DNA from 3 places in the Kribbella sp. NPDC050241 genome. Region 3 is predicted to be linked to each of the others. Evidence: riboswitches for the same ligand, from Rfam matches in the RefSeq annotation. Region 3 holds a riboswitch; each other region holds the start of a gene.
The links. Region 3 has a riboswitch for ZMP and ZTP ahead of ACIBG5_RS25555 (5-aminoimidazole-4-carboxamide ribonucleotide transformylase). Riboswitches for the same ligand answer to the same signal wherever they lie in the genome.

Region 1 (10,143 bases), on a different contig from region 3:
GGGCACTGGGACGGGTAAGGGGAGCTGTGGGGCGAGCCAGTGCATGAGTGTGACCTCGGCCAGGAGACGGGGTTCGACCGCCGGGCGGCGAGGGGACCGGTAGAGCCACGGACCGTCGATCCAGGCGTCGCTGTCCCAACCTTCGCTGACGGTCACACCAGGCAGGCCGCGGACGAGGGGACCGAGCAGGGCGGCGGTGTCGGGCATGAACGACCACTCGGGGTCGTCCAGCTTGGCGACGAGGTCGGCGGGGGACATCCAGGCTCCCCACTCGACCTCCTCCGGCTGGTGCTTCACCGGGCCGTCCCAGACGCACGTGTACAGGTACGCGTGGTACCTGGTGTGGTCGTCGGCGAAGTCGTCCTCCGGCAGCCGGGTCAGCTCGGCGCCGGTGATCCCCAGTTCCTCGGCCAGCTCCCGTACGACGGCGTCGTACGGGTCCTCGCCGGCCGCGACGACGCCGCCGGCCGAGAAGTCGTATCGGCTCGGGTAGAGATCCTTGGTCGGCGTACGGCGATGCACGTAGATCTCACCGGCCGGATTCCGGACGAGTACGCCGGTCGCGGAGTGTCGCAGGTTGTCCCGTCGCATCTCCGACCGTGGCCGCGCGTCGATGACCACGTTGTCGTCGTCCAGAATGGCCACCATTTCGTCCACCCGCGAAGTCTCACACGTAACCCTGTGGACACAGCAACGGATTTCGTCGCGGACACCGCGTAGGCTCGTTCGCATGAGTGTTCGGCGGATCATGGGAACCGAGACAGAGTTCGGGATCTCGGTACCAGGCCAGCCCGGGGCGAACCCGATGCTGACCTCGAGCCAGGTGGTGAACGGCTACGCGCAGACGCAGCCGCTCGCGCGCAAGACCCGATGGGACTTCGACGAGGAGCACCCGCTGCGGGACGCGCGCGGCTTCGATCTGAGCCGGGAGGTGGCCGATTCGAGCCAGCTCACCGACGAGGAGACCGGGCTGGCGAACGTGATCCTGACCAACGGCGCGAGGCTGTACGTCGACCACGCCCACCCGGAGTACTCGGCGCCCGAGACGACCAATCCGCGCGACGTGGTGGTCTGGGACAAGGCCGGCGAACTGGTGATCATGGAGGGCGCGCGGCAGGCCCGGCAGATCCCCGGCGCCCCGCCGCTGAACCTGTACAAGAACAACGTCGACAACAAGGGTGCGTCGTACGGCTCGCACGAGAACTACCTGATGCGCCGGTCCACGCCGTTCGCCTCGATCGTGCGGCATCTGACGCCGTTCTTCGTGAGCCGTCAGGTGGTCACCGGCGCCGGCCGCGTCGGGATCGGCCAGGACGGCGCCGCGAACGGTTTCCAGATCAGCCAGCGGGCCGACTACTTCGAGGTCGAGGTCGGCCTGGAGACGACGCTGAAACGCCCGATCATCAACACCCGCGACGAGCCGCACGCGAATCCGGACCGGTACCGCCGGCTGCACGTGATCATCGGCGACGCCAACCTGTCCGAGATCTCGACGTACCTGAAGGTCGGCACCGCATCGCTGGTGCTGGCGATGATCGAGGACGGCTGGTTGACCGACGACCTGAGCGTGGACCGCCCGGTCACCGCGCTGCACGAGGTCAGCCACGACCCCACCTGTACGCACCTGATGACGCTGAAGGACGGCCGCAAGCTCACCGCCGTCCAGCTGCAGACGGAGTACCTGGAGCAGGCCCGCAAGTACGTCGAGGACAAGTACGGCGACGACGCGGACCGGCAGACCAAGGACGTGCTGCACCGCTGGGAGCAGATCCTGGACCAGCTGGCCATCGACCCGATGAAGCTGGCCGACCAGCTCGACTGGGTGGCGAAGTACAAGCTGCTCCAGTCCTACCGCGACCGCGACGGCCTGGAGTGGGACGACCCGAAGCTGCACCTGGTCGACCTGCAGTACGCCGACCTGCGCCCGGACAAGGGGCTTTACTACAAGTTGGTAAAGGCCGGCCGGATGCAGCGACTCGTCTCCGACGAGGAGATCCGGATGGCGGTCTCACACCCGCCGACCGACACGCGGGCGTACTTCCGCGGCCGGTGCATGCAGCAGTACGCGCCGCAGGTCGCGGCCGCCTCCTGGGACTCGGTGATCTTCGATCTGCCCGGCAAGGAGTCGCTGCAGCGGATCCCGACACTGGACCCGCTGAGGGGCACGAAGGCGCATGTCGGGGCACTTCTTGACCAATGCGACACCGCGAGTGACCTGGTTCGCACCATTACTGGGGGCGCCGCCGGGTAGGGTCGCCGTATAAGGAAACACTGCGGGGGTCGGTTGGGCGGCCGCCGCAGGCGGCGGTTCTAGGAGGTGTGTGCCATGGCGAAGGACGGCGGTCAGCAGCACAAGCAGCCGAAGCGTTCGTCGACCGAGGAAGAGGTCGAGCAGGTCGAGGCGTCCGAGGACGTCCAGGAGCGCAAGGAACGGCTCGACGAGGACGTCGATTCGATCCTGGACGAGATCGACGAGGTGCTCGAGGAGAACGCCGAGGAGTTCGTCCGCGGATTCGTGCAAAAGGGTGGGGAGTGAACCGCTCGATGACTTTTGATGCCTCCGGCCGGTTGCCGGAAGCCTTCCTGATCCCAGGTGGCTCGTCGTTCATGGACTTCCTGGCCGGGCACGCGCCCGACCTGTTGCCTGGACGGCGCAGCCTGGGGTCGGCCGATTTCTCCCACGACGTCCCGCACGGTACGACGATCGTCGCGGCCACCTTCCCCGGTGGCGTGGTGATGGCCGGCGACCGGCGGGCCACGATGGGCAACATCATCGCCCAGCGTGACATCGAGAAGGTGTTCCCCGCCGACGAGTACTCCGCGGTCGCGTTCGCGGGCTCGGCCGGCTTCGGGATCGAGATGGTCCGGCTGTTCCAGGTCGAGCTCGAGCACTACGAGAAGCTCGAGGGCGCGACCCTCAGCCTGGACGGCAAGTCCAACCGGTTGAGCGCGCTGATCCGGGGCAACCTGGCGATGGCGATGCAGGGCCTGGCCGTGGTGCCGTTGTTCGCGGGCTACGACGAGGACATCAAGGGCGGCCGGATCTTCTCCTACGACCCGACCGGCGGGCGCTACGAGGAGACCCACTTCCACAGTGTCGGCTCGGGCTCGCTCTTCGCCCGCGGCGCGCTGAAGAAGCTGTACCGCGAGGACCTGTCCGCGACCGACTGCGTGACGGTGGTGATCCAGTCCCTGATCGACGCCGCTGACGACGACTCGGCGACCGGTGGCCCGGACATGCTGCGGCGGATCTTCCCGGTGGTCGGCGTGGTCACGGCGGACGGCTACAAACGGCTGCCCGAGGACGAGGTGGCCGCGATCGTGGACCGCGTCTGGGCCGAGCGGCACCAGCGCCCCGACGGCCCGGCCTCGGCCTCCCTCACCTGACCTGACCCCATCGACCGATAGAGGACGACACCTTCGATGAGCGTTCCGTTCTACGTCTCGCCCGAACAGCTGATGCGGGACCGGGCCGACTTCGCCCGCAAGGGCATCGCCAAGGGCCGCAGCGCGATCGCACTGCAGTACGCCGACGGCATCCTGTTCGTCGCGGAGAACCGCTCGCCCGCGCTGCACAAGGTGGCCGAGATCTACGACCGGATGGCGTTCGCCGCGGTCGGCCGGTACAACGAGTTCGAGAACCTGCGGATCGCCGGCGTCCGGCTGGCCGACATGCGTGGGTACTCCTACGACCGGCGCGACGTGACCGGCCGGGCGCTCGCCAACGCCTACGCGCAGACGCTGGGCGCGATCTTCTCCTCCGGCGGTGAGAAGCCGCTCGAGGTGGAGATCCTGGTCGCCGAGGTCGGTGCCAGCGCCGCCGACGACCAGGTCTACCGGCTCACCTACGACGGCTCGATCGCGGACGTCCGCGGGTACGCCGTGATGGGCGGGCCGGCCGAGCAGGTCGCGGAGTACGTCGGCGAGCACTTCCAGGAGGGCATCTCGCTGGCCGGGGCGCTCCGGCTGGCTGTGGATGCGCTCGGCCACGACGGCACCGAGGTCCGGCAGCTGACGTCGGACCAGATCGAGGTCGCGGTTCTGGACCGGACCCGGACCCAGGTCCGGAAGTTCAAGCGGATCTCCGTGGAGACGCTGGAGCGCATCCTGTCCGAGTCCCGCCCGGCCGAGGACGCGAAGCCCGCGGCCGACGGCAAGGCGAGCGAGGACACCCCGGCCGCGGAGGACAGCACAGCATCCTCCTCGTCCGACGACGCCCCGCCGGCGGACGACGTACCCATTGCTCCACCGGAGGAGCCGGACGACGACCGGCCGCTGTGAGCGAGCCGGAATGGCGTTCAGCCGCCGCGGACTCCGCGGCGGCTGAACTGTCTCGGCCCGGTGACCCGACGGCCTGGGAATTGGTGGGTGAGGAGCTGGGCTTCCACCGGTTCCTGACGGTGAAGTTGCGGCGGTACCGGCTGCCGGACGGGCGTGAGGTCGAGTGGGACGTGTTCGGCCCGAAGTCCGACGCTGGGATCAGCGCCGGTGTCACGGTGCTGCCGTTGACGCCGGAGGGACGGATCGTGACGATCCGGATGTTCCGGGCCGGACCCGACCGGATCGTGACGAACCTGCCAGGTGGGCTGGTCGAGCCGGGGGAGGACCCGGCGCTGGCCGGTGCGCGGGAGCTCGAGGAAGAGACCGGGTACACCTGCGAGACGCTCGACCTGGTCGGCTGGCAGTGGTCCTCGGCGTCGTCGACGTACCGGAAGTACATCGCGATCGCGCGCGGCTGCCGGCCGGACGGCAAGCAGTCACTGGACGAGACCGAGGACTGTGTGCCGGTCGAGCTCACTGTCGATGCGTTCCGTGCCGAGCTGCGCACACCAGGCGCGATGACCGGAGTCGACGCGGCCTATCTAGCGCTGGATCACGCCGGACTGCTGTAGTAGGGCAATGACGCCTGAGCCTCAGCAGACCACCCACCGCGACGACGGCTTCGACCTCGGCGACACCGTCGGGCTGGTACACGGCCCGACGACCGATGCGGACGCCGAGCGCGTCGTCCGCGAGACCCTGGCACGGGCCGGCGTACGGACGATCACCGACGGCGAGTCTGCTGTCACTGTGCGGCTCGGAGGCACGAACGCGGCTGCCGACGGGTTGCCGCTCGAGGGGTACGTCGTTGCCGTCGGCGACGACCAGGTCGTCCTGGACGGTGTCGATCAGCGCGGCACCTTCTACGCCGCGCAGACCTTCGCACAGCTTGTCCAGGGCAACCATGTGGAGGGCGTCGAGATCCGCGACTGGCCGACGATGCGGTACCGCGGCTCGATCGAAGGCTTCTACGGTACGCCGTGGTCGCACGCGGACCGGCTCGACCATCTGGACTACCTCGGCACGCACCGGATGAACACCTACGAGTACGCGCCCAAGGACGACCCGTACCACCGCGAGCAGTGGCGCGACCCGTACCCGGCCGACAAGCTGGCCGAGCGTGCGGTGCGGAACAAGGTCGACTTCACCTTCGCGCTGTCACCCGGCCTGTCGATCCGCTACACCGACGACAGCGACTTCCAGGCGCTGATCGCCAAGTTCGAGGCCCTGTACGCGCTGGGTGCGCGCGCGTTCAATGTGGCCCTGGACGACATCGAGTACGAGAAGTGGCACAGCGCCGAGGACGAGGAGAAGTACGGCGCCGGCGGTGGCGGAGCCGGGCGCGCACAGAGCGAGTTGCTGAACCGGATCCAGCGCGAGTGGGTCGCGACCAAGCCGGACCTCGCCCCCCTGCAGATGGTCCCGACCGAGTATTACAACGTCGACGAGACGCCGTACAAGCAGGCGCTGCGGGAGCAGCTGGACAGCGCGGTGGTCGTGCACTGGACCGGTATCGGCGTCGTACCGGAGACGATCACGAGCGCACAAGCGGCCGAGGCGAAGGCCGTGTTCGGGCACGACATCCTCATCTGGGACAACTACCCGGTCAACGACTACGCGGCCGCCCGGATCCTGCTCGCGGCGGAGGTCGACCCGGAGACGGTTGTTGAGAATGACCCTTTGCAGTCCGTTGCCGGCCTACAGCGGTCGCGAGCCTGGTCTGGCCGACCAGGTCGTCGGCGTGATCTCGAACCCGATGAACCAGGCCGGGGCCAGCAAGATCGCGCTCTACTCGTTCGCCGAGTTCGGCTGGAACCCGGCGACGTACGACGAGCAGGCCTCGTGGCACCGCGCGCTCGCCGAGCGGGCCGGGGGAGACGCCGAGACGATCGCTGCGCTGGAGGTCTTCGCCGACCTCACCACCTATGACGGCCGGCTGCACCTGGTGAACGCGCCGGTCCTCGCCGCGCAGACCGCCGCGTTCTGGAAGACCTGGAAGACGGGCGACCTGGCCGGGGCCATCGCGCAGCTCGAGCCGTACCTCGAGGCGATCGAGAACGCTCCGGCCCGGATCCGCGCCGGGGTGTCCGACCCGTCGTTCGCCGACGAGGCCGGAGCCTGGCTCGATGCGACCTTCCTCTGGGCGCAAGCACTCCGCGAGTCCCTCCGGCACCTCGAAGCAGTGGCCGAAGGCAACAGCTCGGACGCCGCCACGACCCGGGACCAGATCGACCACCTGGTCACCCAGGCCAAGACGATCCGCGACACCCGCCTGCCACACTCCAAGACCCATCCCCAACTCGGTGACCCTGTCATCGAGACCTTCCTGACCGAGGCGACGGAGGGTGGCCGGGTATCCTGAGCGGTGGACCGCGACTGGCGCTGAGGTGGACGACCACCGGGGAACGGTCCGCCGGAGGATCCGGCCGAGCCGCGCGCCTGGGCACTTGACCTGTTGTCGACGCCCAAGGGAGCGCGCGCTATGACTGCCACTTTGATGACCGGTACCGACGTTGCCGCCGAGATCGTGGCGAAGACGGCCGACCGGGCCCGTGCACTGCAGGAGCGGACCGGGGTCCAGCCGTGCCTGGCCACCGTGCTGGTCGGTGACGATCCCGCGTCGGCGACGTACGTGCGGATGAAGCAGAACCGGTCGAAGAAGGCCGGCATCGGGTCGCGGAGCGTGGTACTGCCCGCGGAGACGACGACCGAGGAGCTGGTCGCTGAGCTGACCAAGCTGTCCCAGGACGCGGCGGTGCACGGGATCCTGCTGCAGCACCCGGTGCCTGCGCAGATCGATGAGCGGGCCGCGTTCGAGGCGATCGACCCGGCCAAGGACGTCGACGGCGTGACCACGCGGTCGTTCGGTGCGATGGCGTTCGGTGAACCAGGCTTCCGGTCCGCGACGCCCGGCGGGATCATGCGCCTGCTCGAGGCGTACGACGTGCCGATCGCCGGGGCGCACGCGGTCGTGATCGGCCGCAGCCCGATTCTCGGCAAGCCGGCCGGGATGTTGCTGCTGGCATCGAACGCGACCGTCACCTACACGCACTCCCGAACCACCGACCTGCCCGCGATCGTCCGGACCGCGGACATCGTGGTGGCCGCGGTCGGCCGGCCGAACTTCGTCCAGGGCGACTGGCTCAAGCCCGGCGCGGTCGTCGTCGACGCCGGCTACAACGAGGGCAACGTCGGGGACGTCGACTTCGCCGCCGCGGCCGAGGTCGCGAGCCTGATCACACCGGTCCCCGGCGGGGTCGGTCCGATGACGATCGCCCTGCTCCTGGAGCAGGCCGTCGACGCCGCCGAGGCGCAGACCCGCTAGGGCACGGCTCTAGCGACGTGTCCTAGCGGTCGCAGCCGCCGTCCTTGTCGGCGCGGGAATGCGGGCGCGCGATGTCGTCGATGCCCTTGTAGGCGTACGGGTCGGTCCCGGCTACCATCACGATGTCGCGGTAGTCGTGCTTGCCGACATGGACGCCGGCCGGCACGGAATGCCACGGGAGCAGCGACTCCGCGCTCATGTAGTGGTTGGCGAGGGCCCGGCGGAGTCCGCGCCGCGTGGTGTTCGGCAGTGATCGGTGCAGCAGGTAGCCGTTGAAGATCACCGCCGAACCCGCCGGCACCTCGACCGGTACTGCGTCGTCGTCGGTGTAGGGGAAGTCGAACAACTCCACCGTGCAGTCGAAGCGGAGATCGTCCTGCTCCCGATCGGGATAGATGACACCGCGCCGGTGCGAGCCCGGAAGCACCCACAGGCAGCCGTTCTCCACGGTGGCGTCGTCGAGCGCGATCCACACCGCGGTCAGCGAGCGGTCCCTGGTCGGGATGAAGAACTCGTCCTGGTGCCAGGCCTGGCCCGGCTTGCCCTCGGACTTGATGAACAGCATCGACTGCATCGCCTTCACGTTCGGCCCGATCAGCGCGGTCAGTGCGGTCACCACGCGCGGTGCGCGCAACGCGGCCAGCGCCACGTCGGACACCTTGTGGGGCTGGTGAATGCACAGGTACTTGCGCACGACGTCCTCGCCCGGCTCCGTGCTCGGGCTGCCTTCGACGGCTCCGAGGTCACCGCGGCACAGGTGCTCGGCCGCTGTGTGGAGCGCGGCGACCTGGTCGGGTGGGAGGGCTTGATCGAGGACCACGAAGCCGTCGCGCCGGAACGACTCGATCAACTCGTCGGTGACCTCGGTGAACCTGCGTACGGCGGTGACAGGCTGCATTGGGGCGCTCCATCCGGCCTGGGGTTGGCGATGACCGGCTTCACAATCTCAGAGCACGACCGGACGGCCAATGTCGCCGGCGCGCGCTCTACTATCTGTTCGTGACATCGCGACCACCGGTGATCAGCGTGAACTCCGTGGTCCAGGTCGCGGACTATGCGCCCGGGGCAACCTACGGTCCGCGCTGGTTGCCGAACTTCGAATTGCTCTGGCTCCTGCACGGTTCGGCGCTCTGGCGGACCGAGCTGTACGACGACGCCGGAGTCCATCAGGCGACGGTGGAGGAGGAGTTGCGCCCCGGAACGGTGGCGTTGGCCCGGCGCGGCAACCGGGACTCCTATATCTGGGACTGTGATCACTGGTCCCGGCACGCCTACGTGCACTTCCAGATCGAGGACTTCGGCGGACTCGGCGCTGCGTCGAGTTGGCCCTCGGTGCGATCGAGATCCGATCCGGGGCTGCTCGACGAACTGTGCACCTATCTGCTGGACCTGACCGGCGTGCCGGAGTCGGTTCCGGGACACAGCGACCGGCTCGTGGCGACGATGCTGGAGGTCTTCGTCAGTGCTCCGGTCGGCCCGTCGCGTGACGAGCTGCCGGATGGCGTTCGGCGCATGGTCGACCACGTGGCGAGCGTGTGGGCCAGGCGCGGGCCGCGGATCATTTCCGTCCCCGAGTTGGCCGCCGCGGCCAACATGTCGGCCGGACACCTTCACCGGCTCTTCCGGGAGCGGTACGACTGCGGACCGGCGTACGCGCTGGATCTGATCCGGCTGGCCCGCGCGGCGACCGCTCTGCTGCGCACCAACGCGACGATCGCGGAGATCGCGTCCGACGGCGGCTACAGCAATCCGTACCACTTCTCACGCCGCTTCTCCCTCGCGTACGGCGAACCGCCTGGCACGTTCCGGCGTCGACGGCAGCTGTCCGATCCGCTCGCGCCGGTCCGCGAGGCCGGGCTGCTTCCGGTGGCTAGGCGGCTGCTGGAGGCGGCCCGGAGTGGCTGACTCCAGGGGTCTGCAGGAGCGCGGAATCCGAGACGGCTGTCCACTCTGTGGCGGCTCTGGCCTAGTGTTGAGACAGACAAGAAGACCTGAGCGAGGAGGCCGACACGTGGCGGTACGGGCGATCCGGGGTGCCACCCAGCTCGACGTGGACGAGCGCGAGCATCTGCTCGAGCGGTCCGCCGAGCTGGTGCGGGCGGTCCTGGAGGCGAACGATCTGGAGAACGAGGATCTGATCAGCATCCTGTTCACCGTCACGCCGGACCTGCACTCGGAGTTCCCGGCGGTGGCGGGCCGGCAGATCGGCCTGACCGACGTACCGCTGATGTGCATGCAGGAGATCGCGGTACCGCACGCACTGCCGCGGGTGGTCCGGATGATGGTGCACACCGAGACCCCGCGGTCGCGGGAGAAGATCCAGCATGTCTACCTGCACGGCGCCGTGGCGCTCCGCCCGGATCTGACGGGCGCCCAGTGACCAATGAGTGAGCTGCGGGGTCCGGTCCGGATCGTCGGTACCGGCCTGATCGGTACGTCGATCGGCCTGGCGCTGGCCCGGCTCGGTGTGGTCGTGGAGTTGGTCGACGCCAACCCGG
Region 2 (10,143 bases), on a different contig from region 3:
CGACCGCTTCGGGCGCCGCAAGATCATCGCGATCGCGCTGACACTGTTCGGCGCAGCGTCGCTCGCCTGTGCGCTGTCCGACTCGGCCGGCCAGCTGATCGGCGCCAGGGCGTTCCTCGGCGTCGGCGCCGCGATGATCGTGCCGGTCGCGCTGTCCTTGATCACCGTGCTGTTCCCCACCGAGGTCGAGCGCAAGAAGGCGATCGGCTTCTTCGTCGTGGCGAACAGCATCGGTATGCCGGTCGGCCCGATCGTCGGCGGCCTGCTGCTGGACCACGCCGGCTGGCAGTGGATCTTCTACCTGAACGTGCCGATCGCGCTGATCGCCGCGATCGCTGTCAGCCTGCTGGTCCCGGAGACCCGCAGCTCGCGCCGGCCGGCGATCGACTGGCTCGGCATCCTGCTCTCCAGCACCGGCCTGGCCTCGCTCGTGTACGGCGTGACCAAGGCGGGGGAGACCTCGTGGACCGACGGCACCACGGTGCTCTTCCTGGCGCTGGCCGTCGTACTCCTTGCTGTCTTCCTGCTCTGGCAGCGGCGGAACTCCGACCCGCTGATCGAGCTGCGGCTGTTCGGCGAGAAGGTGTTCACCGGTGGGGCGGTGCTGCTCACCGTCTCGGTGTTCGCGATCTTCGGGTTGCTCTTCACGATGCCGCAGTACTTCCAGGGCATCAACGGGTCCGACGCGCTGCACACCGGTCTCAAGCTGCTGCCGTTCATCGGTGGAATGACGGTCGGGGCGAAGCTGGCCGAGCCGGTTGAGGCGAAGGTCGGCACCCGGCTGGTGGTGATGGCCGGGTTCCTGGTGATGGCCGCCGGGTTCCTGCTCGGAGCCTTCACCGATCTCGGCACCGGCTACGGCTACACCGCGATCTGGTTCGTGGTGGTCGGGTTCGGCCTCGGCTGTTCGATGCCGCAGGCAATGAACGCGGCGCTGGGTGTGCTCGACCCGGAGCGGGCCGGCACCGGATCCGCTCTACTGCAGGCGTTCCGGCAGGTTGGCGGCACCGTCGGTGTAGCTGTCCTCGGCACGGTGCTGAACTCGGTCTACCGGCACAACGTGGACACGACCGGACTGCCGGCACAGGCGGCTGACGCGGTCGAGAAGGGGCTGGGTGGCGGGCTCTCAGTCGCGACCAAGGTCGGGTCTGCGGACCTGCTCGGCGACGTACGCGACGCGTTCATGACCAGCCTCAACACGACCATGTGGGTCTCGGCCGGCATCGCGGTCGTGGGCGCCGTACTGGCCGCCGTACTGATGCCGAAGCAGGCCACCAAGGCCTCGCAGGAGGCGCTGATGGGGATCAAGCAGGACGCCTGACAGAGCAGCGCGGCGCCTGCTCCCGAGGGGAGAGCAGGCGCCGCGCGATGACGTCAGTTGAGCTCGAGGCCCGGGTACAGCGGGTGCTTGTCGAGCATCTCGGCCGAGGCGGCCTTGACCTTGTCGGCAACGCCGTCGGCCAGCACGTACTTCGCCTTGGACGGTGCACCGGCGGCCGTTGTCGTCGGCGTCGTCGAAGACAGCACGTCGACCATCAACTCGGCGACCCGGTCGAACTCGTCGGCCCCGAAGCCGCGCGTGGTCAGTGCCGGCGTACCGATCCGGACGCCTGAGGTGTACCAGGCGCCGTTCGGGTCGCGCGGTACGGCGTTCCGATTCGTCACGATCCCCGCGTCGAGCAGCGCCGACTCGGCCTGCCGCCCGGTGATCCCGTACGACGAGACGTCGAGCAGAGCCAGGTGGTTCTCGGTGCCATCGGTGACGAGCTTGACGCCACGCTTCATCAGGCCCTCCGCGAGCACGACCGCGTTGTCTGCGACGGCCTGCGCGTACTCCTGGAACGACGGCTGCCGGGCCTCCGCCAGCGCGACCGCCTTCGCCGCCATCGTCTGGCCGAGCGGACCACCCAGAACCATCGGGCAGCCGCGGTCGACGGCGTCGGCGTACTCCGGCTGGCACAGCACCATGCCGCCGCGCGGGCCGCGCAGCGACTTGTGCGTGGTCGTCGTGGTGACGTGCGCATGCGGGATCGGGTCGAAGTCGTCGGTGAAGACCTTGCCCGCGACCAGGCCGGCGAAGTGCGCCATGTCGACCATCAGCGTCGCGCCGACCTCGTCGGCGATCTCGCGCATCGTCGCGAAGTTCACCTTCCGCGGGTACGCCGAGTAGCCGGCGATCAGGATCAGCGGCTTGAACTCCCGCGCCTTGCGGGCGACCTCGTCGTAGTCGAGCAGCCCGGTCTCCGGATCGGTGCCGTAGGAGCTCTGGTGGAACATCTTGCCGGAGATGTTCGGCCGGAAGCCGTGGGTCAGGTGACCGCCGGCGTCCAGCGACATACCGAGCATCTTCTGGTCACCGAACGCCCGGCGGAGCTTGGACCAGTCCTCCTCGGACAGGTCGTTGACGTGCTTCGCGCCCGCCTCGGCCAGCGCCGGGGACTCGATCCGCTGGGCCAGGATCGCCCAGAAGGCGACCAGGTTCGCGTCGATGCCGGAGTGCGGCTGGACGTAGGCATGCGGGGCGTTGAACAGCGCCGTGGCGTGGTCGGCCGCGGCCTGCTCGACGGTGTCGATGTTCTGGCAGCCCGCGTAGAAACGGTGCCCGATGGTGCCCTCGGCGTACTTGTCCGAGAGCCAGTTGCCCATCGTCAGCAAGGTGGCGGGGGAGGCGTAGTTCTCGCTCGCGATCAGCTTCAGCGAGGAACGCTGGTCGGCCAGTTCGGCCTTGATCGCGCCGGCGACGGTGGGTTCCACCGCGGCGATCACCTGGAGCGCGTTGTTGTACGCGGCCGACGCGGCGGCGGCGTCGAAGGGTTGAGTCATCGTTGTCTCTCCTGCGGTTGCAGTGGGTCGTGGGCACCCAGGCGCACGGTGCCGACAGTCTTCGCTCCCCGGTGGTTCTCCACCTCAGCGCGCCAGTCGCGACGCGGCCACCCTATCGTGCTGCCGCGGCTCAGAGTCAGAGGCTGCGGTCGGTGATCAGGCCGAACGGCGTGGTCCGCGGGAGGGTGCCGAAGACGCCGCCCCAGTCGTTCGCCAGTCGGGACGCGACGAAGGCGTCCGCGACCGCGGGTGTGGAGTGCCGGACGAGCAGGGACGCCTGAAGGCAGAGCGCCATCCGCGCCGCCAACCGGCGGGCGCCCGCCTCGGCGCCCTCGACGTCAGCAAGCGCTTGCAGTACGTCGTTGACCGCGGTGTCCAGGCGTTCGTCCGCACCCCGCGCCGCGCCGACCTCCAGCAGCCAAGCCTCGAGCGACTCGGGCCGTCTGAGGGCTCGCAGTACGTCGAGTGCGTTCACGTTCCCCGACCCTTCCCAGATCGAGTTCAGCGGGGACTCCCGGAACAGCAGAGGCATCCCGGACTCCTCGACGAACCCGTTCCCGCCGAGACACTCCAGGGCCTCGGCGGCCATGAACGGCGTCCGCTTACTCACCCAGAACTTCGCCAGCGGCAGCCCGATCCGCCGGAACGCGGCCTCCTGCTCGTTGCCGTTGGTCGACGCATCAACCGCCGCCGCAAGCCGCATCGCGAGCGCTGTCGCAGCCTCACTCTCGAGCGCCAGGTCGGCCAGCACGTTCTGCATCGCGGGCTTGTCGGCGAGCAGATCACCGAACGCCGAACGATGGCGGGTGTGCCAGAGCGCCTCGACCAGCGCGCGCCGTTGGAGAGCGGCCGAGCCGAGGACGCAGTCCAGCCGGGTCGCGGCCACCATCTCGATGATCGTGCGGACCCCGGCGCCCTCGTCGCCGAGGCGGTAGCCGACCGTGCCGTGGAACTCGACCTCGCTGGACGCGTTCGACCGGTTCCCGAGCTTGTCCTTCAGCCGCTGCAGGGCAAACGCGTTCCGGTTGCCGTCGGCAAGCACGCGCGGGACGACGAAGCAGCTCAGTCCGTCCGGCGCCTGCGCCAGTACCAGGAAGACGTCGACCTGTGGCGCCGAGCAGAACCACTTGTGCCCGTTCAGCTGGTATTCACCGTCGTCACCGGCCGGCGTCGCGGTGGTCAGGTTCGCCCGGACGTCCGAGCCGCCCTGCTTCTCGGTCATCCCCATCCCCGCGAGGACGCCGCTCTTGGTGGCCGCAGGCAACCGGCGTACGTCGTACTGGCGCGAAGCCAGCTGCGGGACCCACTCCTTGGCGAGCCGTTCGTCCGCCCTGAGGGCGGGGACGGCGGCGTACGTCATCGAGATCGGGCAGCCGTGGCCGGGCTCGACCTGGGACCAGACGTAGAAGCCGGCCGCGCGGGTCAGGTGCGGGGAGGGCCGGTCGCTCGTCCACGGCGCGGCCTGCAGCCCGAAGCCGACGGCGCGCTCCATCAGCCAGTGCCAGGACGGGTGGAACTCGACCTCGTCGATCCGGTTCCCGTACCTGTCGTGCGTGCGCAGGACCGGTACGTTCTGGTTCGCGGGGAGTGCCTGAGCGAGGGCCTCTTCGGAGCCCGCGAGCTCGCCGATCCGGGTCAGCCCGGGATCGTCCGCGAGGTCGGCGTACGGACGCAGAGCGTCACCGAGGGCCGTGTCCCGGGTGAAGAAGTTCACCCCCTGGAGTGGGGGAGCCTGATTCGTTACCGCGAATGGGTCCGCCATGTCAGTACGGTAAGCGGTATGGCACGTTCAGGGGCAAGACCCGCGGGTGGGAGCTCCCTCTCATTGGCATGGGTCCGCAAAATCCCCGCGACGACCTGGAAGCTGCTCACCCAGACCATCGGTGTCTGTCTGCGCTACCGGGTCACCGGTCTCGCGGCGGAGGGGGCGTTCTTCGCGATCCTCTCGCTGCCGCCGCTGATTTTCGGGCTGGCCGGAAGTCTCGGTTACATCGCCGGCAAGTACTTCGAGGTCGAGACGATCGACGACATCAAGGCGCAGATCGTCGAACTGGCCGCCCGGGCGCTGACCGCCGACTCCGTCCAGGGTGTGATCGTGCCGACCCTGGACCAGGTCCTGAACGGCGGCCGGCCGGACGTCATCTCGATCGGTTTCGTGCTCGCGCTGTGGTCCGGCAGCCGCGCGCTGAACGTGTTCGTCGACACCATCACGATCATGTACGGGATGGGTGGCAAGCGCGGCATCGTCCGGACCCGGGCGCTGTCGTTCTCGCTGTACTGCGCCGCCCTCGTGATCGGCGTGATCGTCCTCCCGCTGGTGCTGGCCGGACCGGACGCCGTACAGGCTCTGCTGCCGCACCGCCTCGATTTCCTGAACCAGCTGTACTGGCCCGTCGTCACGATCCTGTCCGCGGGCTTCTTGAACACCCTGTACCACCTGTCGGTGCCGGTGCGGACGCCTTGGGTCTCCGATCTGCCCGGGTCGTTCCTGGCGCTCTCGATCTGGATCCTGGGCAGCTTCGTCCTGCGCTGGATCCTGCAGAGCACGGTCGGCGGTACGTCGATCTACGGTCCGCTGGCGGCACCGATCGCCGTACTGATGTGGCTCTACATGACCGCCATCGCGGTGCTGATCGGCGCGGCGCTGAACGCGGTCGTCGACCGGCTCTGGCCGCACAAGGTCCGCGTGACGGAGACGGCGAAGGAGACCGTGGACGAGGTCGAGCCGGTGATGAAGGCGGAGTCGGAGCCGCATCACGACAACCCGCTGACCCCGGTCGAGCAGGAGCGGCCGGAGATCGAGGTCGCGCGGAAGGTCGAGGGCCTCGGCGTACCGGCGGCGGACCAGCCGCCCAAGGCCCCGTCGTCAGAGCGGCCGCCTACGGACCGGCCACCTACGGACCGGCCGCGGACGGACCGGCCACCGAAGGCTCCGGCGGCCGAGCCGGGACCGAAGACCGAGGTCGCCGAGCCGGCCCCCGCGCCGGCGCCGCAGCGCAAGCCCGAACCGGCCTCCGGGCCGGCGCCCCAGCGCAAGCCCGAGCCGGTCGGAAAACCCGGTGCGCAAACTGACACCGACGACCTACGCTGACGCCATCAGCCGGTCCTGGACCAGGACCGCAGGACTTGGAAGGGAGGCCCCCGCCATGAGCTTGGATCAGGCCCACCGGGCCGATGTCTCCCACCCCGTCCGTCCGCTGAGCTGACCTCGCGGCCGGACCCTCCGAAAGGTTCGCCGATGTCAGCCACACTCCAGGCCCTGGGACTCGACAGTTCCACGGCCGACTACCTGAGCTCTGTCCCGGCCGAGCTCGTGCCGGGACGCGTCTCCCGGGTCGACAAGGGCCTGGCGACGGTACTCACCGAGGACGGCCCGGTCCGCGCGACGTGGTCCAGTGCGCTCCTTGCCGCGGTGGCCAGTGACCCCCAGGCCGGCCCATGTACAGGGGATTGGGCCGTACTGCGGTACTGGCCGGACGACCGGATCACGGTCGAGTCCCTGGCTCCACGGCGTACGGCGATCGTGCGCGCGGAGGTCGGTGGTTCGTCCAGAGGCCAGGTGCTCGCGGCCAACGTCGACGTGATCGCGATCGTCGTCGGCCTGGTACCGGAGCCGAACATCGTCCGGATCGAGCGCTTCCTCGCGCTGGCGTGGGAGAGCGGTGCGCGGCCGGTCGTCGTACTGACCAAGTCGGACCTTGTCGGCGATGCCGACGCCCTCGCTGAGGATGTGGCGCGTGCTGCGCCGGGTGCCGACGTACTGGTGTGTAGTGCGACGACTGGTCAGGGCCTGGAGTCGGTACGGACGCTGCTGGATGGTGACGCGACTGTGGCGCTGCTCGGGTCGAGTGGTGCGGGGAAGTCGTCGCTGGTGAACGCGCTGGCCGGTGTGGAGCTGCTGGACGTGCAGGACATCCGTGAGGACGGGAAGGGCCGGCACACCTCGGTCCGGCGTGAGCTGATCGTGCTGCCGAATGGCGGCGTTGTGATCGACACGCCTGGGCTGCGGGGGATCGGTCTGCAGGAGTCCGGTGAGGGTTTGGCCGCGGCGTTCCCGGACATCACGGCGCTGGCTGAGCAGTGCAAGTTCAAGGACTGCGCCCATGCCACTGAGCCCGGGTGCGCTGTGCGGGCCGCGCTGGAGGACGGCACGCTGCCGATCCGCCGCTTCGAGAGCTGGACCAAACTGCAGCGCGAGGCCGCCTTCATGGCCCGCCGCAACAACCTCCGCCTCCGCGCCGAAGCCAAGAAACAATGGGCCCGCCAGTCCAAGGCCTACCGCCGCGACGTGAACCCACGCCAATAGGTTGCGTGCTCCCGGTGAAAGGATCGGGAGCATGGATCGTGCTGTGTTGGTGACAGGGGCCTCGCGGGGGATTGGGGCGGCGACGGCGCAGGCGTTCGGGGACGCGGGGGACCGGGTTGCGGTGCACTACGGGGCCTCGGCCGACGCTGCCGAGGCCGTTGTGAAGTCGCTGCCTGGATCAGGGCATGTCCTCGCGCACGCGGATCTGGCTGATCCGGCCGCGATCCAGACAATGGTCGACGACGCCGCGGCCGCTCTGGGCAGGATCGACGTACTCGTGAACAACGCCGGCGTCTACCACCCCCACCGCATCCGGGAGACGACGTACGCCGAATGGCAGCAGGCCTGGGCCGACACCCTCGCGGTCAATCTCGTCGGCCCATCGAACGTCACATGGTGCGCGGTCCGGCACATGGGCCGCGGCGGCCGGATCGTCAACGTATCGTCGCGCGGTGCGTTCCGCGGCGAGCCCAACCAGCCCGCGTACGGCGCCTCGAAGGCGGGCATCGTGTCGTTCACCCAGTCGCTGGCCCGCGCACTCGGTCCGGAAGGCATCGCCGTGACCGCGATCGCGCCCGGTTGGACGACCACCGACATGGCCGCCGTACACCTGACCGGCGAAGGCTACGACCGCCGCCGCATGGAGAGCCCGCTCGAACGCGTCGCCGACCCGTCGGAAGTCGCGGCGGCGATCCTCTACCTGGCGTCGCCGGAGGCCGAGTTCGCCACCGGCACGGTCCTGGACTTCAACGGTGGCTCCCAGCTCCGGATGTAATTCGCTCGGCCGGCTCGCGCTTTCGGGCTAGGGTCCTGTCCGTGCATCGCATCATCACCCCGCCGACCGCCGCTTAGGCGGACGGTCACTCGGTTAGCGCCCAGGTTCTGACCTGGGCTTCTTCGGGCTGTTCGCAGACGACCCATCTCTCCCGCGAACATCCCGGAGTACTTCGATGCTGCACCGACCCACGAAGACGCGCGCCCTCGCCTACGTCGCCCTGGCCGGCCTCGCCTGGGGCACCGGCGGTCCCACCGGCGCTCTGCTGTTCCAATCGAGCGGCCTGACCTCGACTGCCATCTCCTTCTGGCGCCTGGCCACCGGCGCCGCCTGGCTGCTCTTGGCCAACTGCCTCTTCACCAGGACCTCGATCCGCGCCACGTTCATGGCCGCGCCAAGGCGATACATCCTCACCGGCCTAGGTCTGACCGCCTGCCAACTCGGCTACTTCGCCGCCATACCCCGAGTAGGCGTAGCAGTAGCCACCGTCATCTCCCTAGGCGCAGGCCCTCTCTTCATAGCCCTGGCAACCCGAGAACGCATCACGCCGGCACTCCTGCTGGCAGTCCTAGGCCTGACCCTCCTGGTAGCAGCCCCCGGCACCGCCATCACCACATCCCTCCCCGGCATCCTCCTGTCGCTCCTCTCAGCAGCCGGCTACGCCACCACCACCCTTCTCAACCGCAACAACCCAGCCCCCACCACCACAGCCCTCCTAGGCTTCACCACCGCAGCCCTGGCACTCCTACCCCTAGCCCTACTCGAAGGCCTGACCCCACACGCGGCAAGTTGGCCGACCCTCGCGTACTTCGGCCTGATCCCCACCGCCCTCGCCTACACCCTCTTCTACTCAAGCCTCCGCACCCTGACCCCCTCAACGGCAGCCGTCCTAGCCCTGCTGGAACCCCTAACAGCCACAGCCCTAGCCGTCCTCCTCTTCCACGAGCACCTGACGCTCCTAACCCTCACAGGAGCCGCCACCCTCCTAACAGCAGTAGCCCTAAAAGCCCTACGCCCCTAACCGCCTGAGCTTGTGACTGGGTGTGGGCCACCCGAGACGTGGAGCCGGGACGGTCCGCGTATGTGCTGCCCAGATCCCACACCCAGCAAGCAACCCACCCCCAGCCCGAAACCATCAAGCGGCGCCCAACCCCCGCCCGGAACCGTTCGAGCGGCGAGCAACCACCGCCCGGAACCATCACCGCGGCGCTCGGCCCCGCCCGGAACCGTCACCGCGGCGCCCAACCCCAGCAAGCCGAGCGAAGCGAAGGCGCAAAGGGGGTGCGGGTGGCGGAGCCCCCGCCCGCGGCGAGCGAAGCGCTGCCGCACAAATGACGAAGGCGACGCGGTCCGCGCACTCCGCGGACACACGTCGCCCATCGCCTTCGTGGACGATACTGGGATCGAACCAGTGACCTCTTCCGTGTCAGGGAAGCGCGCTACCGCTGCGCCAATCGTCCAAAACAACAACAACTCTAGTCTCAGGGCTGCGAGGTGGAGACGGGATTCGAACCCGTGTACACGGCTTTGCAGGCCGTTGCCTCGCCTCTCGGCCACTCCACCAGGAAGAAAGCTGGCCTGCCGAACCCTCTCCGAGCGGACGACCGGGTTCGAACCGGCGACCTCAACCTTGGCAAGGTTGCGCTCTACCAACTGAGCTACGTCCGCATCGCTCCGGCGGGGTGTTCCTGCTCGGTGCGAGAGCAGAACAGTAGCGCACTTTCGGCGTACGCAAAAACCAGATTCCGGGGTGTCGCGATGTGGACGGTCGGAGCGTGGATTTCACCTCTCCCGTCACACCAGTCCCACGCGTCGGGGGTGACTCCAGGACGCCGTAGTACCCCGGGATCCGTGCCGCGTCAGCCGTTGGCCGGCGCGAGGTCGACGTTGCGCAGGTAGTCGGGATTGCCGAGGAGTTCGATCCCGGCGATCCGGCCGTCGGCGACTGTGAACGAGAACACGACGACCGGTTCGCCCCGCAGCCTCCACACCGCTCCGGCCTTGCCGTCGACCAACGTGAGTACGGCGGCCTGCGCGCGCCCGGAGAACGTCTCCGCGACGGCCGCGGCACCCCGCACCATCGCGCCTGCGCCGCGCGCCACGACCGTTTCGTCGGCACGCAGTACGACGTCCGGGTCGAGCAACTCGAGCAGTGCGTCGAAGTCTCCACCACGCGACGCCGCGAGGAACGCCTCGACGATCTCCTTCTGCCGGTTGGCATCCGCTCCCGCGGGTTCCG
Region 3 (10,143 bases):
CCGTACAGCCGCCGAGCCTGAACAGCTCCGGTACGACGGCGATCATCAACGTCATCCCGACCACGTCGCCGTCCGCGGCGGAGACCGAGGACCTGGTCAACCGGATCCGGGACGACGTACTCGCGGGGCAGAAAGAGCCCACCTTCGTCGTCGGCACCACTGCCGGGTACGTCGACTTCACCGAGAAGGTGTCCGGGCGGATGCTGTGGCTGATCGGGGCTGTGGTGCTGCTGGCGTTCCTGCTGCTCACGGTCGCGTTCCGATCGCTCCTGATCGGGATCAAGGCCGCGATCCTCAACCTGCTGTCGGTCGGAGCGGCGTACGGCGTGATCGTCGCGGTGTTCCAGTGGGGTTGGGGATCCTCGTTGGTCGGGATCGACGAGAAGGTGCCGATCCCGTCGTTCGTGCCGATGCTGATGTTCGCGATCGTGTTCGGGTTGTCGATGGACTACGAAGTCTTCCTGCTGTCCCGGGTGCACGAGGCGTGGATCGCGACCAAGGACAGCCATCGCGCCGTGGCGATCGGGATCGGCGCGACGGCCCGGGTCATCACCACGGCGGCCGCGATCATGATCGTGGTCTTCCTCAGCTTCGTCCTCGACGACGACCCGACGGTCAAGATGCTCGCGGTCGGCATGGCAGTCGCCGTACTGATCGACGCCAGCATCGTCCGGATGGTCCTGGTGCCGTCCGTCATGACGCTCCTCGGCGACCGCGCCTGGTGGCTCCCACGCTGGCTCGACCGCATCGTCCCCGACATCCAACTGGAAGGCGGCCCACCGGCCCCACCCCCACCAACCCCCCAAGAAACCCCCAAGGTCGAACCCGTCGCCTGACCTCCTCAATGGCGGAAGAGGCGTACGCCGGTTCGTGACAGCGTGATTCCGCGGGCAGCGCACGCCTCGGCGACCTCGTCGGAGCGGATCGAGCCGCCGGGTTCGGCGATGTGGGCTACGCCGTGGCGGTGGGCTTCGTCGATGTTGTCGACGAAGGGGATGGCGCCGTCGGAGACCATCGCGACGCCGGTCAGCGGCTCTGACGAGCGGCGGGACCACCACTCGTCTGCTTTCTCGCCGGCCAGGCGGACGCAGTCGACTCGTGACTGCTGGCCGGCGCCGATGCCGATCGTCGTACCGTCCTTCACCATCGCGACCGTGTTCGACTGCGTGTACCGCGCCACGATCATCCCGAGCAACAAGTCCCGGGCCGCTGCATCCGGCACGCCCGGATCCAGCAGCTCACGAGTCAACGGCAGGTCGTCCCGCTGCTGCGTCAGCCGTAGCCCGTACACCTCGCGCACCTCGTGCTCCGGAGGCTCGAAGGACGCATCGGCTTCGAGGACGAGAAAGGTCCCGCGCTTCTTCCCGGCCAACACTCCGACGACGCCTTCGTCGTACCCAGGCGCAATGATCCCGTCGCTCACGACCCGCTTGAGCACACCCGCAAGCTCGGCATCGACCGGATGCGAGACCGCAACGAAATCGCCGTACGACGACTTCGGATCGGCATCACGGGCGCGCACATACGCGGCACTCACCGAATCCGCCAGCGCAGCACCGGCAGGGGAGACGTGCTTGTACGACGCCGCCGCGACCACCCCGAACGCCCCAGCCGCCTCCCGTACGAGCTGCCAACCGGTGAGCGCATCCAAGACATTGATGTACGACGGACTCCCGCTGACGACTGTGAACGGCGCCCGACCGGACACCGGGGTCATCGTGGCGGACTGGTGTGGGTTCATTCCATAACGCATCCAGCGACCTCCGAGATCGAAACACATCGGAGGCGCCCAGGCGGACGACGCCTTGCTTACCGGCCGACCGCTCCCCGGTGGTACTCCACCCTCGCCAGTCGCGATCGTTCGGCAGTCTATTCGAGCAACCCGCACACGTACGATCCGAGCATGGGGATCTTCTCTCGCAAGGCGGTGGATGTCTCCAGGCTTCGGCTTGATCAGGCGTGGGCCGATCCCGAGCTCGATCGAGCGTACGCCGCTGTGCGTGCGGGGGATCTGTCGACGGGGATGGCGTTGCTGAAGGCGACGCCGGTGAATACCGGGCTGCGGTCGGTGCGAGTGGTGGGGCTGGGGCAGGCGGCGGTCGGGCACAGCGAGCAGTTGGAATTGCGGCTGGAGGCGTTGCCCGGGGATCCGGATCTGCTGCTGTGGCTTGGGCAGACGTTGGTGTTCGAGGCCTGGGAAGTGCGGAGCGGGAGTCTCGCGAAGTACGTCTCCGAGCAGCAGTTCGCGTCCTTCCACGACGTCCTCGGGACCGCGGGCGCAGTACTGAATCATGCGATCGATGCGGCGCCCGACGATGCGGCCCCGTGGGAGGTGCTGCAGTGGGTGACGGTTGGACTGCAGTCGTCGATGGAGGTGAAGGACAAGGTCTTTCGGTCCGCGGTGGAGCGGCATCCCGACAGCTACGCCGCGCACAGCGGACGGGTGCAGGTGCTGGCCCCGAAGTGGTCGGGCCTGGAGCTCGCCGAGCTCGTGCACTTCGGTCATCAGGTGGTGGCGAACGCACAGCCGGGTAGCGCCCTGAGTGCCGTCGCCGCACAGGTGATCAACGAGGTGTGGGTCGACGTACTCGGCGACAGCGAGCTCTCCCGGCTGCAGCGCGGCGCCCGCCTGACGCACGAGGTCTCGAACCGGCGGGAGGAACTGCTGGCCGCGCGGGACAAATGGTGGACCCCCGGACGCGAGCAACAGCCGGAGGACATCTCCGCCCACGGTGCGATGTCGTTCGCATTGAAGGCAGTCGGTGCGAAGGCAGCGGCAATGGAGCACGCCGCCCTGACCACAGGCCGGATCGAGAGCCTGCCCTGGGGCTACACCAACGCCCCCGACGCCCTCACCGCCTTCGCCACCGCGGTGGCACACCAGATGTCCTGAGACCCGGCGCGGTCGGACGAGGGCAGCGTTGTTGATTTACGAGGAATAGAGTGACCGGCATGGTCGATGTGAAGCCACGGAGCCGGACGGTGACCGACGGGCTGGAGGCGACCGCATCGCGCGGGATGCTTCGCGCGGTCGGGATGGGTGACGACGACTGGGCCAAGCCACAGGTCGGAGTCGCGTCGAGCTGGAATGAGATCACCCCGTGCAACCTGTCCCTGGACCGGCTCGCGAAGGCGGTCAAGGAGGGCGTGCACGCGGCCGGCGGCTATCCGCTGGAGTTCGGCACGATCAGCGTGTCCGACGGCATCTCGATGGGCCACGTCGGCATGCACTACTCGCTCGTCAGCCGCGAGATCATCGCCGACTCGGTCGAGACCGTGATGGAGGCCGAGCGGCTGGACGGCTCGGTGCTGTTGGCCGGCTGCGACAAGTCGCTGCCCGGCATGCTGATGGCCGCGGCCCGGCTCGACCTGGCCTCGGTCTTCCTGTACGCCGGTTCGATCATGCCCGGCAGGCTCGGCGACAAGGACGTCACGATCATCGACGCGTTCGAGGCGGTCGGTGCCTGCCTGCGTGGCCTGATCACGCAGGACGAGGTGGACGCGGTCGAGCGCGCTATCTGCCCGGGCGAAGGCGCCTGTGGCGGCATGTACACCGCGAACACCATGGCCGCCTCCGCCGAAGCGCTCGGTATGTCGCTCCCCGGCTCGGCCGCACCGCCCGCGGTCGACCGACGTCGCGACGGCTACGCGCGTAAGTCCGGCGAAGCCGTGGTCGGCCTTCTGCAGAAGGGGATCACGGCCCGCCAGATCCTCACCAAGGAAGCGTTCGAGAACGCGATCGCCGTCGTGATGGCGCTCGGCGGCTCCACGAACGCCGTACTGCATCTGCTCGCGATCGCGCGCGAGGCCGACGTCGACCTGACCCTGGCGGACTTCAACCGGATCGGCGACCGGGTCCCGCATCTCGGCGACCTCAAGCCGTTCGGGCGCTACGTGATGACCGACGTGGACCGCGTCGGCGGCATCCCGGTCGTCATGCGTTCGCTCCTCGATGCCGGCCTGCTGCACGGCGACTGCCTCACCGTTACCGGCAAGACGATGGCTGAGAACCTCGCCGACATCGCCCCGCCGGACGTCGACGGCACGATCATCCGCGCGCTGGACAAGCCGATCCACGGCACCGGCGGCATCACGATCCTGCACGGCTCGCTCGCGCCCGAGGGCGCGGTGGTGAAAAGCGCCGGCTTCGACTCCGACGTCTTCGAAGGTACGGCGCGAGTCTTCGACGGGGAGCGCCCGGCCATGGACGCGGTCGCCGGACTCAACCCCGGCGACGTCGTGGTGATCCGCTACGAAGGCCCGAAGGGTGGCCCTGGGATGCGCGAGATGCTCGCGGTCACCGGTGCGATCAAGGGCGCGGGTCTCGGCAAAGAGGTCCTGCTGCTCACCGACGGCCGTTTCTCCGGCGGTACGACGGGGCTCTGCGTGGGCCATGTCGCGCCGGAGGCCGTCGACGGCGGCCCGATCGCGTTCGTCCGTGACGGCGACCGGATCACCCTCGACGTCAAGAACCGCACGCTCGACCTGCACATCAGCCCGGAGGAACTCGAACGCCGCAAGGTTGGCTGGACCCCGAAGACCCCGGCGATCACCAAGGGCGTGCTCGGCAAGTACACCCGCCTGGTCCGCTCCGCGTCCGAAGGGGCTGTCTGCATCTAAGACAGTCATCTCACGATATGAGAGAACGCCGAGCCGAACTTGACCCGATCGCATTCCGTCGGCGACTGTTGCCTACATGCGATCGATTCTCCTCGTACTTGTGCGGCGCGCCGACTGACGCGACCACTGAGTCGAGCGCGCCCCTTCAGCCAACCGGCGGAAGGGGTTTTTTGTTGCCAATGCGACTATCTGCGACCCAGATATCGCGAAGCAGCAGCCACAAGCGAGGATGGATCGGTCGCGACAAGCCAGATCGTCAAGGCCATATCGTGACAGGACTGAGGGAAGGCACTCATGAGTGAGCAGCTGACCGGGGCACAGGCTCTGATCCGCGCACTGGAACATGCCGGAGTGGACACCGTCTTCGGCATCCCGGGTGGCGCGATCCTCCCGGCGTACGACCCGATGCTCGACTCGACCCAGATCCGCCACATCCTGGTACGTCACGAGCAGGGCGCCGGCCACGCCGCCCAGGGGTACGCCTCGGCGTCCGGCAAGACCGGCGTGTGCATGGCGACCTCCGGGCCCGGCGCGACCAACCTGGTGACGCCGATCGCGGACGCGTACATGGACTCGGTCCCGTTGGTCGCGATCACCGGCCAGGTGGCCAGCGCCGCGATCGGGACGGACGCCTTCCAGGAGGCCGACATCCGCGGCATCACGATGCCGATCACCAAGCACAACTTCCTGGTCAACGACCCGAACGACATCGCCACCACGGTGGCCGAGGCGTTCCACATCGCCTCGACCGGCCGGCCCGGTCCGGTGCTCGTCGACGTGACCAAGGACGCGATGCAGGCGCGGGTCGACTTCCAGTGGCCGACCGAACTGTCGCTGCCCGGCTACCGGCCGGTGACGCGGCCGCACCCCAAGCAGGTGCGCGAGGCGGCCCGCCTGATCGCCGCGGCCGAGAAGCCGGTCCTGTACGTCGGCGGCGGCGTGATCCGGGCTCAGGCCCACGCCGAGTTGAAGGAACTCGCGGAGCTCCTCGGCATCCCGGTGGTGACCACGCTGATGGCCCGCGGCGCGCTGCCGGACACCCATGACCTGCACTTCGGCATGCCGGGCATGCACGGCTCGGTCTCCGCGGTCGGCGCGCTCCAGCGCTCCGATCTGCTCATCTGCCTGGGTGCCCGCTTCGACGACCGGGTGACCGGCAAGCTCGACTCGTTCGCCCCGGAGGCGAAGGTCATCCACGCCGACATCGACCCGGCCGAGATCGGCAAGAACCGGGCCGCCGACGTGCCGATCGTGGGTGACTGCAAGGAGGTCATCACCGACCTCATCGCCGCGCTCCACACCGAGATCGCGAACGCCGGCCGGACCCCGTCGTACGACACCTGGCGGCACCAGCTCGAGGCCGTGCGGGCCAAGTACCCGGTCGCGTACGACGAGCCCGAGGACGGCAGCCTGTCCCCGCAGTACGTGATCGAGCGGATCGGCCAGATCGCCGGCCCGGACGCCATCTACACCGCGGGCGTCGGGCAGCACCAGATGTGGGCCGCGCACTATCTCCCGTTCGAGAAGCCGCGTCACTGGCTGAACTCCGGCGGCCTCGGCACGATGGGGTACGCCGTTCCGGCCGCGATGGGAGCCAAGGTCGCCCGGCCGGACAAGACCGTGTGGGCGATCGACGGTGACGGCTGCTTCCAGATGACCAACCAGGAGCTGGTCACCTGTGCGCTGGAGGGCATCCCGATCAAGGTTGCCGTGATCAACAACCAGTCCCTGGGCATGGTCCGGCAGTGGCAGACCCTGTTCTACGACAAGCGTTACTCCAACACCGATCTGCACTCGGCCCAGATCCCGGACTTCGCCAAGCTGGCCGAGGCGATGGGCGGCGTCGGGCTGCGCTGCTCCGACCGCGACTCGGTCGACGCCACGATCGAGAAGGCGATGGCGGTCACCGACGCGCCGGTGGTGGTCGACTTCGTCGTGCACCGCGACGCGATGGTCTGGCCGATGGTCGCGGCCGGCACCAGCAACGACGACATCCAGATCGCCCGCGACATGGCGCCGGCCTGGGACACCGAGGAGCTCTAAATGTCGAAACACACTCTGAGCATCCTGGTCGAGAACAAGCATGGAGTGCTGGCCCGGGTGGCCGCGCTGATCTCGCGCCGCGGGTTCAACATCGACTCCCTCGCGGTCGGTCCGACCGAGCACCCGGAGGTGTCCCGGATGACCATCGCGGTCAGCGTGGACGAGCAGCCTCTGGAGCAGATCACCAAGCAGCTGAACAAGCTGGTGAACGTGATCAAGATCGTCGAACTCGAGCCCAGCCAGACCGTGCAGCGTGAACTGCTGCTGGTGAAGGTCAAGGCGGACACCCTGACCAGGGGACAGGTGCTGGAGACCGTCCAGCTGTTCCGTGCGAAGGTGGTGGACGTGGCTCCGGACGCGATCACGATCGAGGCGACCGGCAATCCCGAGAAGCTCGAGGCCATGCTGCGGGTGCTGGAACCGTTCGGCGTCCGCGAGCTGGTGCAGTCCGGCATGGTGGCGATCGGCCGGGGCAGTCGCTCCATTTCCGACCGCACGCTACGGCCGGTCCCGGTGCCACCGCCGCACGTCGCGTCGGGTCCCCCGAACCTGCAGGCGCAACCCGCCGAGCGCCCCCATCACCCGGTGCCGGCGCCGCCGCCGGGCCGACCCGTGGCCCCGGCCCGCCAGGGCTGAGCCGACAACAAGCGCCGTACCGAATATCTACAGAGGAGAAGAGCGCCAAAGTGGCTGCTGAAATGTTCTACGACGACAACGCCGACCTGTCGGTGATCCAGGGCCGCCACGTGGCCGTTCTCGGCTACGGCTCCCAGGGCCACGCGCACGCGCTGTCCCTGCGCGACTCCGGCGTCGACGTCCGGGTGGGCCTGCCCGAGGGCTCCAAGAGCCGGGCCAAGGCCGAGGCCCAGGGCCTGCGCGTACTCAGCCCGGCCGAGGCGGTGGAGGAGGCCGACGTGATCGTCGTCCTCGCGCCGGACCCGGCCCAGCGCAAGCTCTACAAGGAGGCCATCGAGCCGAACCTGGTCGACGGCGACGCGCTCGTGTTCGGTCACGGCTTCAACATCCGGTTCGGCTACATCAAGCCGCCGGCCGGCGTGGACGTGTTCATGGTCGCCCCGAAGGGCCCGGGCCACCTGGTCCGCCGTGAGTACACCGAGGGTCGCGGCGTACCCGTGCTGGTAGCGGTCGAGCAGGACGCCACCGGCAAGGCGTGGGACCTCGCGCTGTCGTACGCCAAGGGCATCGGCGGCCTCCGGGCCGGCGGCATCAAGACCACCTTCACCGAGGAGACCGAGACCGACCTGTTCGGTGAGCAGGCCGTCCTCTGCGGTGGCGTGTCCGCGCTGATCCAGAACGGCTTCGAGGTACTGACCGAGGCCGGCTACCAGCCCGAGGTCGCGTACTTCGAGTGCCTGCACGAGCTCAAGCTGATCGTCGACCTGATCTACGAAGGCGGCATCGCCAAGCAGCGCTGGTCGGTCTCCGACACCGCCGAGTACGGCGACTACGTGTCCGGGCCCCGCATCATCGACGCGTCGGTCAAGCAGCGGATGAAGGAGGTCCTCGGCGACATCACCGACGGCACCTTCGCGGCCCGCTTCATCGCCGACCAGGACGCCGGCGCGCCGGAGTTCGCCGAGTTCCGCAAGCAGAGCGAGTCGCACCCGATCGAGGCGGTCGGCAAGGAACTGCGCGGCCTGATGGCCTGGGTCAAGTCCCACGACGAGGACTACGTGGAGGGCACGGCAGCCCGCTGACACCACCTTGTGATAGGCCCGGACCATCCAGGTGGATGGTCCGGGCTCAGGGCGTGTCTCACAGTTCCCGCCTACTGCGCGGCACTCGGCACGGCACCTCGCTGCACGTGAGCAAAGGCCACGATGCGCCGCCTCGAGACCTTCGCTCCCGCGCACCGATGCACCGCACCGAGCACCTGCTCGCTACGGCGCGGAACTGTGAGACCCGCCCTGTTCTTTGGCACAATCGGTGACGATTGTGGTCTGGACTGGTGATGGTGGGGGAGGTGAGCCTCGGTGGAGGACGGCAGGCATGCGCTGCCGCGGCCGCCCCGGCGCGTGCCGGTAGGCGCCGGCGTCCTCACCCAACTGCAGACCCCGCCCCCGCGGGCCCCACGCCGCGGACGACGGCCGCCGTGGAAGTTCGGCCGGTTCCTGGCCGGACTCCTCGTCGTACTGCTGATCCTCGGCGCCGGCGCTTCGGCCGGCTGGGTGATCCGCGCGCAGAGCCTCAAGATCGACACCGCGAAGGTCCTGGACCTGGCCGGCCCGGGTGTCGTCCGGGTCCTGGCGACGACGTGCGCGGGGAACGGTGAAGCGAGCGGGGTCGTGATCGGTGACGGGCTGGTCCTGACCGCCGCATCCGCGATGAAGCAATCGCTCTCGATGGCGATCGTGACCCCGGACGGCCGGATCCGACGGGCCAACCTGCTCGGGACGAGTGCGGACGGAGTCGCCGTACTGCGCATGATCGGGCGACTCGACGACGACCCGGTGCCGCTGGCGCCGACGGACCCGGACCGGAAGGCCGAGCGCGCGCACATCGGCTACACCGCCGCGGGGAGGCAGGCGATCCAGAAGGTCGGTACGACGGATCGCCCGCGGGCGCTGACCGAGATCATGAACACGGCCAAGCTCGGTGGGCCGGTCGTCGACAAGTCCGGCCAGGTCGTCGGCCTGGTCGTCGGCGACACCGCCGCGACCGCGAGCATCGTCCCGGTCGCCCGGTTGCGCGAGTACGTCGTACCGAACGCGCCGGCGCTCACGCCTGAACCGGGCGGCACCTGTGACCGGTCGCGCGGACCGCAGACCCCGATCGTCCCGGAACTGCTGGTCTCGAAGACCAAGCTGGCGATCGAGGCGCAGGGACTGCTCGGCACCTACCTGACGCTGATGAACCAGCACGACTTCAGCGGGCTGCGGACGGCCTACTACTCCAAGCGGCTGCTCGGCGCGCTGTCGGAGAAACGGGACCGGGACAGCCACCAGACGACGTACTTCTTCGGCGCCAGGATCACCGAGGTGACCACCAACGCGCTGGGCGTGAACGTCCGGATGATGTTCACCGTGCTGTTCTCGCCGAACTCGAGCGGTGCGAAGGGTCAGACCTGCAACCGGCTGGACGTCCGCTATCGTCTGGTCCGGGAGGGCAACCGGCTCAAGGTCGACCAGGGCAGTTCGGTGAACCTCCCGCAGAGCTGCGACACCGACTGACCGTCATTCGGGTCGCCCGGCGGGTCTGACCGGTGACCAGGTACTATCTCATCAGCGGGCACAGCGCGGTGCTCTGAACTTTCGAGCCCCTACCGCTTCTGCAGGAGACTTCTCCCATGACTGACGTAACCCGGCCCGTCGTCCTGATCGCCGAAGAGCTGAGCCCGGCCACCGTCGAGGCCCTCGGCCCCGATTTCGAGATCCGGCACACCAACGGCGCCGATCGCGCCCAGCTGCTCCCGGCCATCGCCGACGTCGACGCCATCCTGATCCGCAGTGCCACCAAGGT

Region 1: linked by a shared signal. The riboswitch ahead of ACIBG5_RS07510 (bifunctional 5,10-methylenetetrahydrofolate dehydrogenase/5,10-methenyltetrahydrofolate cyclohydrolase) and the one ahead of ACIBG5_RS25555 (5-aminoimidazole-4-carboxamide ribonucleotide transformylase) in region 3 are both predicted to bind ZMP and ZTP.
Region 2: linked by a shared signal. The riboswitch ahead of ACIBG5_RS04665 (glycine hydroxymethyltransferase) and the one ahead of ACIBG5_RS25555 (5-aminoimidazole-4-carboxamide ribonucleotide transformylase) in region 3 are both predicted to bind ZMP and ZTP.

The regions. Positions count from the first base shown of each region.
Region 1 is NZ_JBITJE010000001.1:1,587,003-1,597,145, reverse strand. Features, by position in the region: gene ACIBG5_RS07550 (phosphotransferase) at 1-648, opposite strand, end outside; gene dop (depupylase/deamidase Dop) at 731-2,251, shown strand; gene ACIBG5_RS07540 (ubiquitin-like protein Pup) at 2,327-2,536, shown strand; gene prcB (proteasome subunit beta) at 2,545-3,387, shown strand; gene prcA (proteasome subunit alpha) at 3,424-4,281, shown strand; gene ACIBG5_RS07525 (NUDIX hydrolase) at 4,278-4,892, shown strand; partial or broken gene ACIBG5_RS07520 (beta-N-acetylglucosaminidase domain-containing protein) at 4,900-5,910, shown strand; gene ACIBG5_RS07515 (beta-N-acetylglucosaminidase domain-containing protein) at 6,077-6,682, shown strand; ZMP/ZTP riboswitch at 6,683-6,772, shown strand; gene ACIBG5_RS07510 (bifunctional 5,10-methylenetetrahydrofolate dehydrogenase/5,10-methenyltetrahydrofolate cyclohydrolase) at 6,803-7,645, shown strand; gene ACIBG5_RS07505 (phytanoyl-CoA dioxygenase family protein) at 7,668-8,543, opposite strand; gene ACIBG5_RS07500 (helix-turn-helix domain-containing protein) at 8,645-9,550, shown strand; gene aroH (chorismate mutase) at 9,657-10,025, shown strand; gene ACIBG5_RS07490 (prephenate dehydrogenase) at 10,029-10,143, shown strand, end outside.
Region 2 is NZ_JBITJE010000001.1:1,002,879-1,013,021, forward strand. Features, by position in the region: gene ACIBG5_RS04660 (MFS transporter) at 1-1,321, shown strand, start outside; gene ACIBG5_RS04665 (glycine hydroxymethyltransferase) at 1,375-2,823, opposite strand; ZMP/ZTP riboswitch at 2,852-2,933, opposite strand; gene ACIBG5_RS04670 (acyl-CoA dehydrogenase family protein) at 2,960-4,585, opposite strand; gene ACIBG5_RS04675 (YhjD/YihY/BrkB family envelope integrity protein) at 4,604-5,914, shown strand; gene rsgA (ribosome small subunit-dependent GTPase A) at 6,062-7,129, shown strand; gene ACIBG5_RS04685 (SDR family NAD(P)-dependent oxidoreductase) at 7,161-7,904, shown strand; gene ACIBG5_RS04690 (EamA family transporter) at 8,080-8,925, shown strand; tRNA gene ACIBG5_RS04695 (tRNA-Val) at 9,293-9,364, opposite strand; tRNA gene ACIBG5_RS04700 (tRNA-Cys) at 9,397-9,467, opposite strand; tRNA gene ACIBG5_RS04705 (tRNA-Gly) at 9,500-9,572, opposite strand; gene ACIBG5_RS04710 (sigma-70 family RNA polymerase sigma factor) at 9,764-10,143, opposite strand, start outside.
Region 3 is NZ_JBITJE010000005.1:435,245-445,387, forward strand. Features, by position in the region: gene ACIBG5_RS25550 (MMPL family transporter) at 1-836, shown strand, start outside; gene ACIBG5_RS25555 (5-aminoimidazole-4-carboxamide ribonucleotide transformylase) at 842-1,753, opposite strand; ZMP/ZTP riboswitch at 1,781-1,865, opposite strand; gene ACIBG5_RS25560 (hypothetical protein) at 1,904-2,893, shown strand; gene ilvD (dihydroxy-acid dehydratase) at 2,953-4,620, shown strand; gene ACIBG5_RS25570 (acetolactate synthase large subunit) at 4,915-6,663, shown strand; partial or broken gene ilvN (acetolactate synthase small subunit) at 6,664-7,167, shown strand; gene ilvC (ketol-acid reductoisomerase) at 7,362-8,381, shown strand; gene ACIBG5_RS25585 (serine protease) at 8,658-9,854, shown strand; gene serA (phosphoglycerate dehydrogenase) at 9,971-10,143, shown strand, end outside.